2 regions of the Kitasatospora sp. NPDC089913 genome follow, and region 1 is predicted to be linked to the other one. Evidence: riboswitches for the same ligand, from Rfam matches in the RefSeq annotation. Region 1 holds a riboswitch; the other holds the start of a gene.
The links. Region 1 has a riboswitch for cyclic di-AMP ahead of ACIPYS_RS31970 (transglycosylase family protein). Riboswitches for the same ligand answer to the same signal wherever they lie in the genome.

Region 1 (4,176 bases):
TCGCTGGCCTCGGAGGCGGCGTGCGCGACGGCCAGCGAGACGCCCAGGATGGCGTTGGCGCCGAGCGAGGACTTGTCCGGGGTGGCGTCCAGGTCGAGCATGGCCTGGTCGATCAGGCGCTGCTCGGTGGCGTCGTAGCCGACCAGCTCCGGGCCGATCTGCTCGATGACGGCCAGGACGGCCTTCTCCACGCCCTTGCCGAAGTAGCGGTTCTTGTCGCCGTCGCGGAGCTCCAGGGCCTCGAAGGCACCGGTGGAGGCGCCCGACGGGACAGCGGCACGGCCGGTGCTGCCGTCGTCGAGGCCGACCTCGACCTCGACCGTGGGGTTGCCGCGCGAGTCGAGAATCTCACGGGCTACGACGACATCGATGGACGGCACGAGGCATCTCCTAGCGGAAGCAGGTGCGGCTGACAGTGGGGTGCCGTCGGCCGGACGATTGCGGAGTCGTTACGACCAGAGCCTAACCGCACCGGCTGTCCGGGCCACGTCGACCTCGGCCACGTCTCAGCTTGTGGCCGTGCTACCCACCGGTAGTTCACCTGGTTGCCCGGCCTCGGACGTCCCGGGGCGGACGAAGCGGATGGAACGGGCGGGAGCCCGCGCGCCGGTCCACCCGCCCGCCCGCCTGTCCGGTGACGGGCGGACGGCGCGACGGGCGGACGGGCGGACGGGCGGACAGCGGCGCGACGGGCGGTGGGCGCGCTCCGGGCGGTGGGCGCGCTCCGGAGCGTCAGCCGAGGGTGAGCACCTGGCCGGGGATGATCAGGTCCGGGTCGCCGCCGACGGTGCCGCGGTTGCCGTCGTACAGGGCCTGCCAGCCGCCCTGCACGCCCTGCGTGGTGGCGATCCCGGCGAGCGTGTCGCCGGAGCGGACGGTGTAGCCCTGGCCGGCCTGCGGCTGCTGGACCTTCGGGGCCTGCTGGACCTGCGGGGCCGCCGGAGTCTGCTGCGGCGCGTACTGCTGGGCCTGCGACTTGGGCGCGGCGTGCTTCGGCGCGGCCTTCGGGACCTGCTTCTCGGCCTCGGCCTGCTGGGCCTGCGACTTGGGCGCGGCGTGCTTCGGCCCGGCCTTCGGGGCCTGCTGCTCGACAGCGGCCAGCGGGGCCTGCGCCTTCGGCGCCTGCTGCGGCTGGGCCTGCGGCTTCGGGGCGGCCGGGGCGGCCGGCGCGGCGTCCGCCGAGGCGTCGACCGCCGCCGGGGCGCCGCCCTTGCTCAGGCCGGCCTTCTTGGAGCAGACCGGCCAGGCGCCGGGGCCCTGCGAGGCCAGCACCTTCTCGGCGACGGTGATCTGCGCCGCCTTCGAGGCCTGGTTCGCCTGCGGCGCGTAGGAGGTGCCGCCGAACGCCTTCCAGGTGCTGGAGGTGAACTGCAGGCCGCCGTAGAAGCCGTTGCCGGTGTTGATGCTCCAGTTGCCCCCGCTCTCGCACTGGGCGACCGCGTCCCAGGTCGAGGCCGGGGCGGCAGAGGCGCCGGTGGCGCTGAGGATCGGCAGTGCCAGTCCGACACCGGCGACACCGGCGACGGCGATGGCCTTCTCGGTCTGGGTGCGGCGACGGTGACGGCCGGTTCCGACGAACAGCATGGGGAAGTCCCTCTCCGCACGCCTGCGAGGTGAGCTGTCGGGTTCGGACCGGGAGGTGGCCCGGCCGCACGGAGGCGGCTTCACCCCAAGCCGTGGGAGACGGCGCAAGACCTGGTTCCCCCGCCCCTGCCCAGGGTTCTGGTCGGTTTCCGGTGACGCGGCGGGCAGGACTCGGCGTTCCGCGCACGGGACCCGCTTCCGCGGGCTCCCCGGAGAGTAGACAGATCTTCAGAGCAATCACAAGCTCATATCGCCGCTATCACACGGAAATCACGTCACGTGATGGATTGCCCACCAACCGAGGAGGCATGTCCGGGTTGATGGGGATTCATACCCTCCGGGGGCGGCGCGCAGAGCGGCCGCGCCGGCGTGTCGTGAGCCCCCCTCAGTGAACTGCCGAGGGGTCGGCGGAGGTTGCCCCCGATGTCGCCCCCGGCGTGAATTCCACCGGAAGTTCACGAAGTCCGCGCATGATCAGACCACCGCGCCAGCGCAGTTCCTCCGGGTCCGCGGCGAGCCGGAGGTCCGGCAGTCGGGACAGCAGGGTGGTCAGCGCGGCCCGCCCCTCCAGGCGTGCCAGCGGGGCGCCGATGCAGTAGTGGATGCCGTGCCCGAAGCCCAGGTGCGGGTTGTCCGCCCGGGCCAGGTCGAGGGTGTTCTCGTCCGCGAACCGCGCCGGGTCCCGGTCCGCCGCGGCGAGCACCACCAGCACCGGGTCGCCGACCGGGATCCCCACCCCGCCGATGGTCAGCGGACTCGTCGCGAACCGCCAGGTGGCCAGCTCCACCGGGCCGTCGTAGCGCAGGAGTTCCTCGATCCCGGTCTCCAGCAGCGCGCTCTCGCCGCGCCCGATCGACTCCTGGAGCAGCGACCGCTGCCCCGGGTTGCGCAGCAGCGCATAGACGCCGTTGCCGATCAGGTTCACCGTCGTCTCGAAGCCCGCGAAGAGCAGGATGAAGGCCATCGCCGCGGCCTCGTTCTCGGTGAGGTGCTCACCGTGGTCGCTGGCCCGGATCAGCCCCGAGATCAGGTCGTCCCCGAGGTCCGCGCGCTTGCGGTGGATCAGCTCCGCGAGGTAGGCCCGCATCCGCTTCACCGCCCGCCCCACGCCGCCGCGTTGGCCGCCGCCGTGCCGGATCATCATCCCGGCCCAGTCCCGGAAGTCGTCCTGGTCCTCGGCCGGCACACCGAGCAGGTCGCAGATCGCGTAGATGGGGAGCGGGAAGGCGAACTCGTGGATGAGGTCGGCGGATCCGCGCGCCGCGAAGCCGTCGATCAACCGGTCCGTCAGCTGCTGCACCCGGGGCTCGAAGGCGGCCACCCGGCGCGGGGTGAAGGCCTTGGACACCAGACGGCGCAGCCGGGTGTGGTCCGGCGGGTCGATGTTCAGCAGGTGCGTCATCAGGTCGGCCTGGCGCTCGCCCGGGATGCCGACCCGGCCGGTGCGGTGCGCCTGCTCGCTGTGGTGCGCCGGGTTCTTGGAGAGCCGGCTGTCCGCGAGCGCCTGACGGGCGTCCGCGTACCGGGTGACCAGCCAGGCCTCCACCCCGCTGGGCAGCGTGGTCCGGTGCACCGGCTCGTGCTCGCGCAGCCACGCGTACGCCGGATACGGGTCGGCGGCGAACTCCCAGGTGAACAGGGGCGGACGGGCGGAAGCGGGCTGAGCAGGCATGGGTCGACGGTATCCCGGGCGGGTCCCCGGCACCGCACCGTGGGCGGCGCCGTTCCCGTCGTTGTTCCCGTCGTTGTTCCCGTCGTTGTTCCGGCCGTTGTTCCCGCCGCCGTTCCGGCCGCTCTTCCCGTCGGCTCCGCCCGTTCCGGTGATCGTTCCGGTGATGGTGGGCCGGAGCAGGCGTGAGTCTGGTCACCTGAGGGGTAATTCCTGTTGCGGAGGATCCGGTCGTGCCTACGATCCTCCGCAAGATGTCCGTGGGCGCCGGTGCGGAGCCGCCCACAGGGAGGAGCAGGGCCATGCGGGTCACCGGTGCGGTCATCGTGATCGCGGTACTCGACGGCGGGTCGGGGGCGGGCCTCGCCCGCCGCTTCACCGCGGCGGGCGCCGCCGGGATGCTGATCGCCGACCAGCGGAGCGGGGTCGCCGAGGACCTCGCCACCGAACTCGACCGGCCGGGCTGCCCGGTCGTCGGGGTGTGCGGCGACGTCCGCCGCCCCAGCGATGTCGCCGCGCTGGTCGACACCGCCGAGAAGCACCTGGGTCCGATCGACCTCTTCTGCGTGGCCGGGCCGGACGGCGAGCGGATCGTCTCCCTCTCCGACCTGCCCGCCCACCTCGACCTGGAGCGGCTCGCCGAACTCGTCGCGCTGGTCGGCGAGGCGATCGGCGAGGTCGTTCCGCCGCAGCGCCGTCCGGTGGCGGACGTCGCCGCGGCCTGAGGCCACGGGGCGGACGGGGCTTCCAGGTCGGGTCGCTCGGGTCGGGGTCGGCCGGGTCGGGGCGGGGCCCGTCGGTCCGGACTGCTCGCTCGCCCGGCGCCGCCCGGCTGCTCGGCGGGCTACTCGGCGGGCTTCAGACCCTCGGCGGCGCGCACCGTGTCGCGGTAACCCCGCGCCGCCGACCGCAGCGCGGCGTCG
Region 2 (4,176 bases), on a different contig from region 1:
CGGAAAGGCGGGTGACGGCGAGCCGGTAGACCTCCCGGTGCTCCTTCTCGGCCTCCTCGACGAACTGGGCGACCTGGTCGGCACAGGTCTCGAGGTCGCGCGGGGCGAACGGGAGGTAGCGGGTGGCCTCCGGGTCGCCGAACACGGCGTGCAGCGCGGCCACGTCCTCGGGGGTGTGGTGGAACTCGCGCACGGCAAGCCGGGCACCGGTGAGTCGAACGGGGACCATGGCTCCCGACCCTACCCGCGACCAGCGGTTACGGTTCGTGGTTATGGAAGACGAAGACCTGCGGCTCGCCCCGCGCACCAAGGCCGCCGAGCTGCTCGCCTGGGCGGAGGCGGAGGGCCGCGAGCCGGTCGCCGAGAGCCCGCTGCGGGCGGTGCTGGCGCTGCTGGAGCTGGGCGAGGGCAGGATGCACGACGGCTGGCCCGAACTCACCTCCGCCGCGGTGGAGCACCTGTTGTACGAGCGCCTGTACCTGTACGTCCAGCCGGAGCCGGGGCAGGACCCGCTGGCGTACGGCGCGGCGGTGCGGCTGCTGATCGACCACCGGCGGGCGGCGAAGCGGCTGAACGCCAAGCGGCAGGAGCGGCTGCACGCGGAGGCCGAGTGGCAGGGCGAGGTGGCGGCCGGACTGCTGCGCCGGGCCGACCTGGTGACCTGGCCCCGGCTGTACACGCTGCTGCTGCGCGCGGCCGGGGTGGACACCGCCGACGGGGAGGCGGTGCGGGCCTGGCTGGAGGGGTTCCGGGGGCTGCCGGAGGAGGAGCGGCTGGCGTCGTTCGCGGCGCTGGAGGCGGACGGCGTGCTGGACCCGGTGGACGACGGGGGCTGGGAGGCCGGCGGCCGGACGCTGGCGGTCGGGATGGCCACGGACGGCGCGCGGCGGCTGCTGGAGCAGGGGCTGATGCGGCGCAGCTACCGGAACCTGGCCGAGCTGACGGCGCTGGGCCGGCCGATGCCGGAGGAGCTGGCCGGGGACTTCGGGGCGTTCGAGGAGGCCGCGGCGCTGGCGGCGCTGGAGCTGGCCGGGACCTGGACGGTGCCGGGGCTGCCGGAGCTGCTGGTGGCGGAGTTCCCGGAGCTGGCGCCGGAGCCGGGGCCAGCGGAGATCGACGCCTATCTGGCCGGGCTGGACGCGGCCTGGGCGGAGGAGCGGGCGGACGGCGACGGGTTCACGGAGACGGACGGCGACGAACCGGCGGACGGGTACGCGGACACGGACGGCGACGGGTACGCGGCCCCGGACGCGGACACGGACGGCGACGAGCGGGCGCCGGAGTAGGCGCGGAACACGGCGAGGGGCCCCTGGAGCCGCCGTGCGGCCGGGGCCCCTCGTCGTGCTCGGGGGAGCCGGGTCAGGAAGACGGCGTCAGGGGGTGACGCCGCGCTGCTCGAACCAGGTCTCCGGGTCGACCGGGGCTCCGCCGCCGGGGCGGACCTCGACGTGCAGGTGGGCGCCGGTGACGTTGCCGGTGGCGCCGACCTTGCCGATCTGCTGGCCGGGGAGGACCTTGCCGGAGCCCTTGATGATCGAGGAGAGGTGGCAGTACCAGATCTCGGTGCCGTCGGGCAGGGTCTCGACGATCCGGTAGCCGTAGGCGCCGGCCCAGCCGGCCGAGGTGATGGTGCCCTGGCCGACCGCGTAGACGGGTTCGCCCTGGTCGGCGGCGAAGTCGAGGCCGGTGTGCAGGTGCGCCCAGTAGCGCGCGCTCTGGCCGTAGTGGGCGGAGAGCCGGTAGTCGCGGACCGGCAGCTTGATGGCGGCGAGCTTGGCCTTCTCGGCCTCCTCGGCGGTGCGCCGGGCCTGCTCCTGCTGGGCGACCTGGGCGGCGCGCTTGGCCTCGGCCTCCTGGGCGGCCTGGACCCTGGCGGTCTCCTCGGCGGCGGTGCGCTGGCTGTCGGCCTGCTGCTGGATCCGGGCGGCGAGCGCGAGGCCGGGGTCGGCGGACAGCGCGACCGGGGTCTCGTCGGGGGTCTCCACGGCGGGCGCGGCGGCCGGGGTGGCGGAGGCGAAGCCGGTCGCGCCCAGGGTGGCGGCGACGGCGGTGACGCCGAGCAGCGGCGCGGTGCCGCGGGTCTGACGGGGCATCCGGTGCCGGCTGGTGTCGGCGGCCGGCGGGGCGCTCTCGTCGGCGGGGCCGCCGAAGGGACCGTGGCCGGCGAACGGGCCGGGGTGGTCGAGCAGCTGGGTGCCGGTGGAGGACCCGGACGGGTGTGCCTGGGTGTGCGTCGACGCCACGGAGGCGCGCTCCTTTCCTTCCTTCGCGCCTACCGGGTTAGCTGACGGGTTCGGAGCAGGAAGGTCTCCTACGGCTGGGTCCGGGCGATGCCCCGACCCTGCCGATTCACCCCAAGGAACATGGTTCCCCGGCTCCCATGGCCTGCCCGGAGGCCGGCCGGCGGGATTAGGCGACGGCGCACGGTGCCGTCTGGGTACGGCGTTGCGGTCCGCGCTGCGTTATCAAACGTTAATCCGAGAGCCCCCCGATTCCAAGCCATCCGTTGATGACGACCGGACACGGATCGGACGCTGCGCGGTCCGATGGGCGATTTGTGACGTTTGATGACACCTGACACTACCGAACGTGAGAGGACGTCAACGAACGGGCTCCCATCTGAGTACGACTACTCATGTGCGGCCGGAGCCGCGCGGCCATTCTGGGCGCCATGAGCGCACCGATGCAGTCACGCACCACGGCCGCCTACTACATCCAGGCCGTCCTGTCCTTCGCCCTCTCCGGCACCGCCCTCGGCGCCGGGATCGCCTACCTGCCGGTCGAGCCGTGGACCAGGGCCTTCCTCGCCGTCGGCCTGCTCTGGACGGTCACCTCGGCGTTCACCCTGGCCAAGGTGGTCCGGGACCGGCAGGAGACCACCGATCTCGTCACCAGGGTCGACCAGGCCCGGCTGGACAAGCTGCTGACCGAGCACGACCCGTTCAAGGTGGAGGGAGTCTGACCGGCCCGGGCGCGGACCGCCGCTCGGGAGGGCTTGACGGCTAAGGCTATTAGCCTTAGCTTTATGGCTATCGGCACTCGCCGACGACCGCCCGAGGAGGCTCCCATGAACGGCACCATCGCCCCCGCCACCCGCTACCTCGACCTCCCCGGTGGCCGGATCGCCTTCGACGACACCGGGCGCGGCGACGGCACCCCCGTCGTCCTGCTCCCCGGGATGCTCGACAGCCGGGCCGCGTACCGGCACCTGCGCCCGCTGCTGACCGCCGCCGGCCGCCGGGTGATCACCATGGACCTGCGCGGCTTCGGTGACTCCTCGATCCACTGGGACGACTACTCCCCCGCCGCGATCGCCGGCGACGTGCTCGCCCTGCTGGACCACCTGGGCATCGACCGGGCCGTCCTGGCGGGCAACTCCTACACCGGCGCCAGCGTGGTCGGAGCCGCCGGGGACGCCCCGGAGCGGGTCGCCGGGATCGTCCTGATCGACGCCTTCGTCGAGAACGTGCCGCCCACCGCCCTGCAGCGGACGGTGGTCCGGGCGATGGGCGCGCTGCTGGTGCGCTCGCCCGCGTTCTGGGGGCTCTACCTGCGCAGGGCCGCCTTCCCCGGCCCCAAGCCCGCCGACCACGAGGAGTACGTGGCCGGGCTGGTCTCCGCGCTGCGCACCCCGGGCCGGCGGGCCGCCACCCGGGGCTATGTGCACGGCGACTCCTCGCCCCTCGGCTGGACCTCGGCCGTGCGCTGCCCGGCGCTGGTGGTGATGGGTTCCGAGGACCCCGACTTCGGCGACCCGGAGCTGGTCGCCGACCGGCAGGCCGCCGCGCTCGGGGCACGCAAGGTGATGGTCGAGGGCGCCGGGCACTACCCGATGGCCGACCACCCGGAGGCCACCGCCGACGCCCTGCTGGGCTTCCTCGCCGAGCTCGCCTGACCGCTCGATCGCTCGATCGCCCGATCGCCTGGGACCGCACGCGCCCTCCGCCCGGCCGCCGCCGTCCAGCGCCGCCCCCTCCACCGATCCACCACGCCCACCACGCCCGCCGCGCCCACCAGGAGACCCCCGATGCCCCGAGTCGGACTCACCCCCGAGCAGGTCGTCGACCACGCCCTCGCCCTCATCGACGAGCAGGGTCCCGAGGCCCTCACCCTGGCCGCCGTCGCCGCCCGCGCCAAGGTCGCCACCCCCTCGCTCTACAAGCACGTCAGCGGCGG

Region 2: another riboswitch for cyclic di-AMP. It lies ahead of ACIPYS_RS33750 (M23 family metallopeptidase); the one in region 1 lies ahead of ACIPYS_RS31970 (transglycosylase family protein).

What each region holds. Positions count from the first base shown of each region.
Region 1 is NZ_JBIVGI010000028.1:8,114-12,289, forward strand. It holds gene eno (phosphopyruvate hydratase) at 1-380, opposite strand, end outside; gene ACIPYS_RS31970 (transglycosylase family protein) at 733-1,584, opposite strand; cyclic di-AMP (ydaO/yuaA leader) riboswitch at 1,590-1,738, opposite strand; gene ACIPYS_RS31975 (cytochrome P450) at 1,970-3,256, opposite strand; gene ACIPYS_RS31980 (SDR family NAD(P)-dependent oxidoreductase) at 3,487-3,978, shown strand; gene ACIPYS_RS31985 (MazG family protein) at 4,098-4,176, opposite strand, start outside.
Region 2 is NZ_JBIVGI010000031.1:82,813-86,988, reverse strand. It holds gene ACIPYS_RS33760 (GNAT family N-acetyltransferase) at 1-229, opposite strand, end outside; gene ACIPYS_RS33755 (hypothetical protein) at 273-1,286, shown strand; gene ACIPYS_RS33750 (M23 family metallopeptidase) at 1,374-2,243, opposite strand; cyclic di-AMP (ydaO/yuaA leader) riboswitch at 2,256-2,426, opposite strand; gene ACIPYS_RS33745 (YiaA/YiaB family inner membrane protein) at 2,672-2,962, shown strand; gene ACIPYS_RS33740 (alpha/beta fold hydrolase) at 3,068-3,895, shown strand; gene ACIPYS_RS33735 (TetR/AcrR family transcriptional regulator) at 4,028-4,176, shown strand, end outside.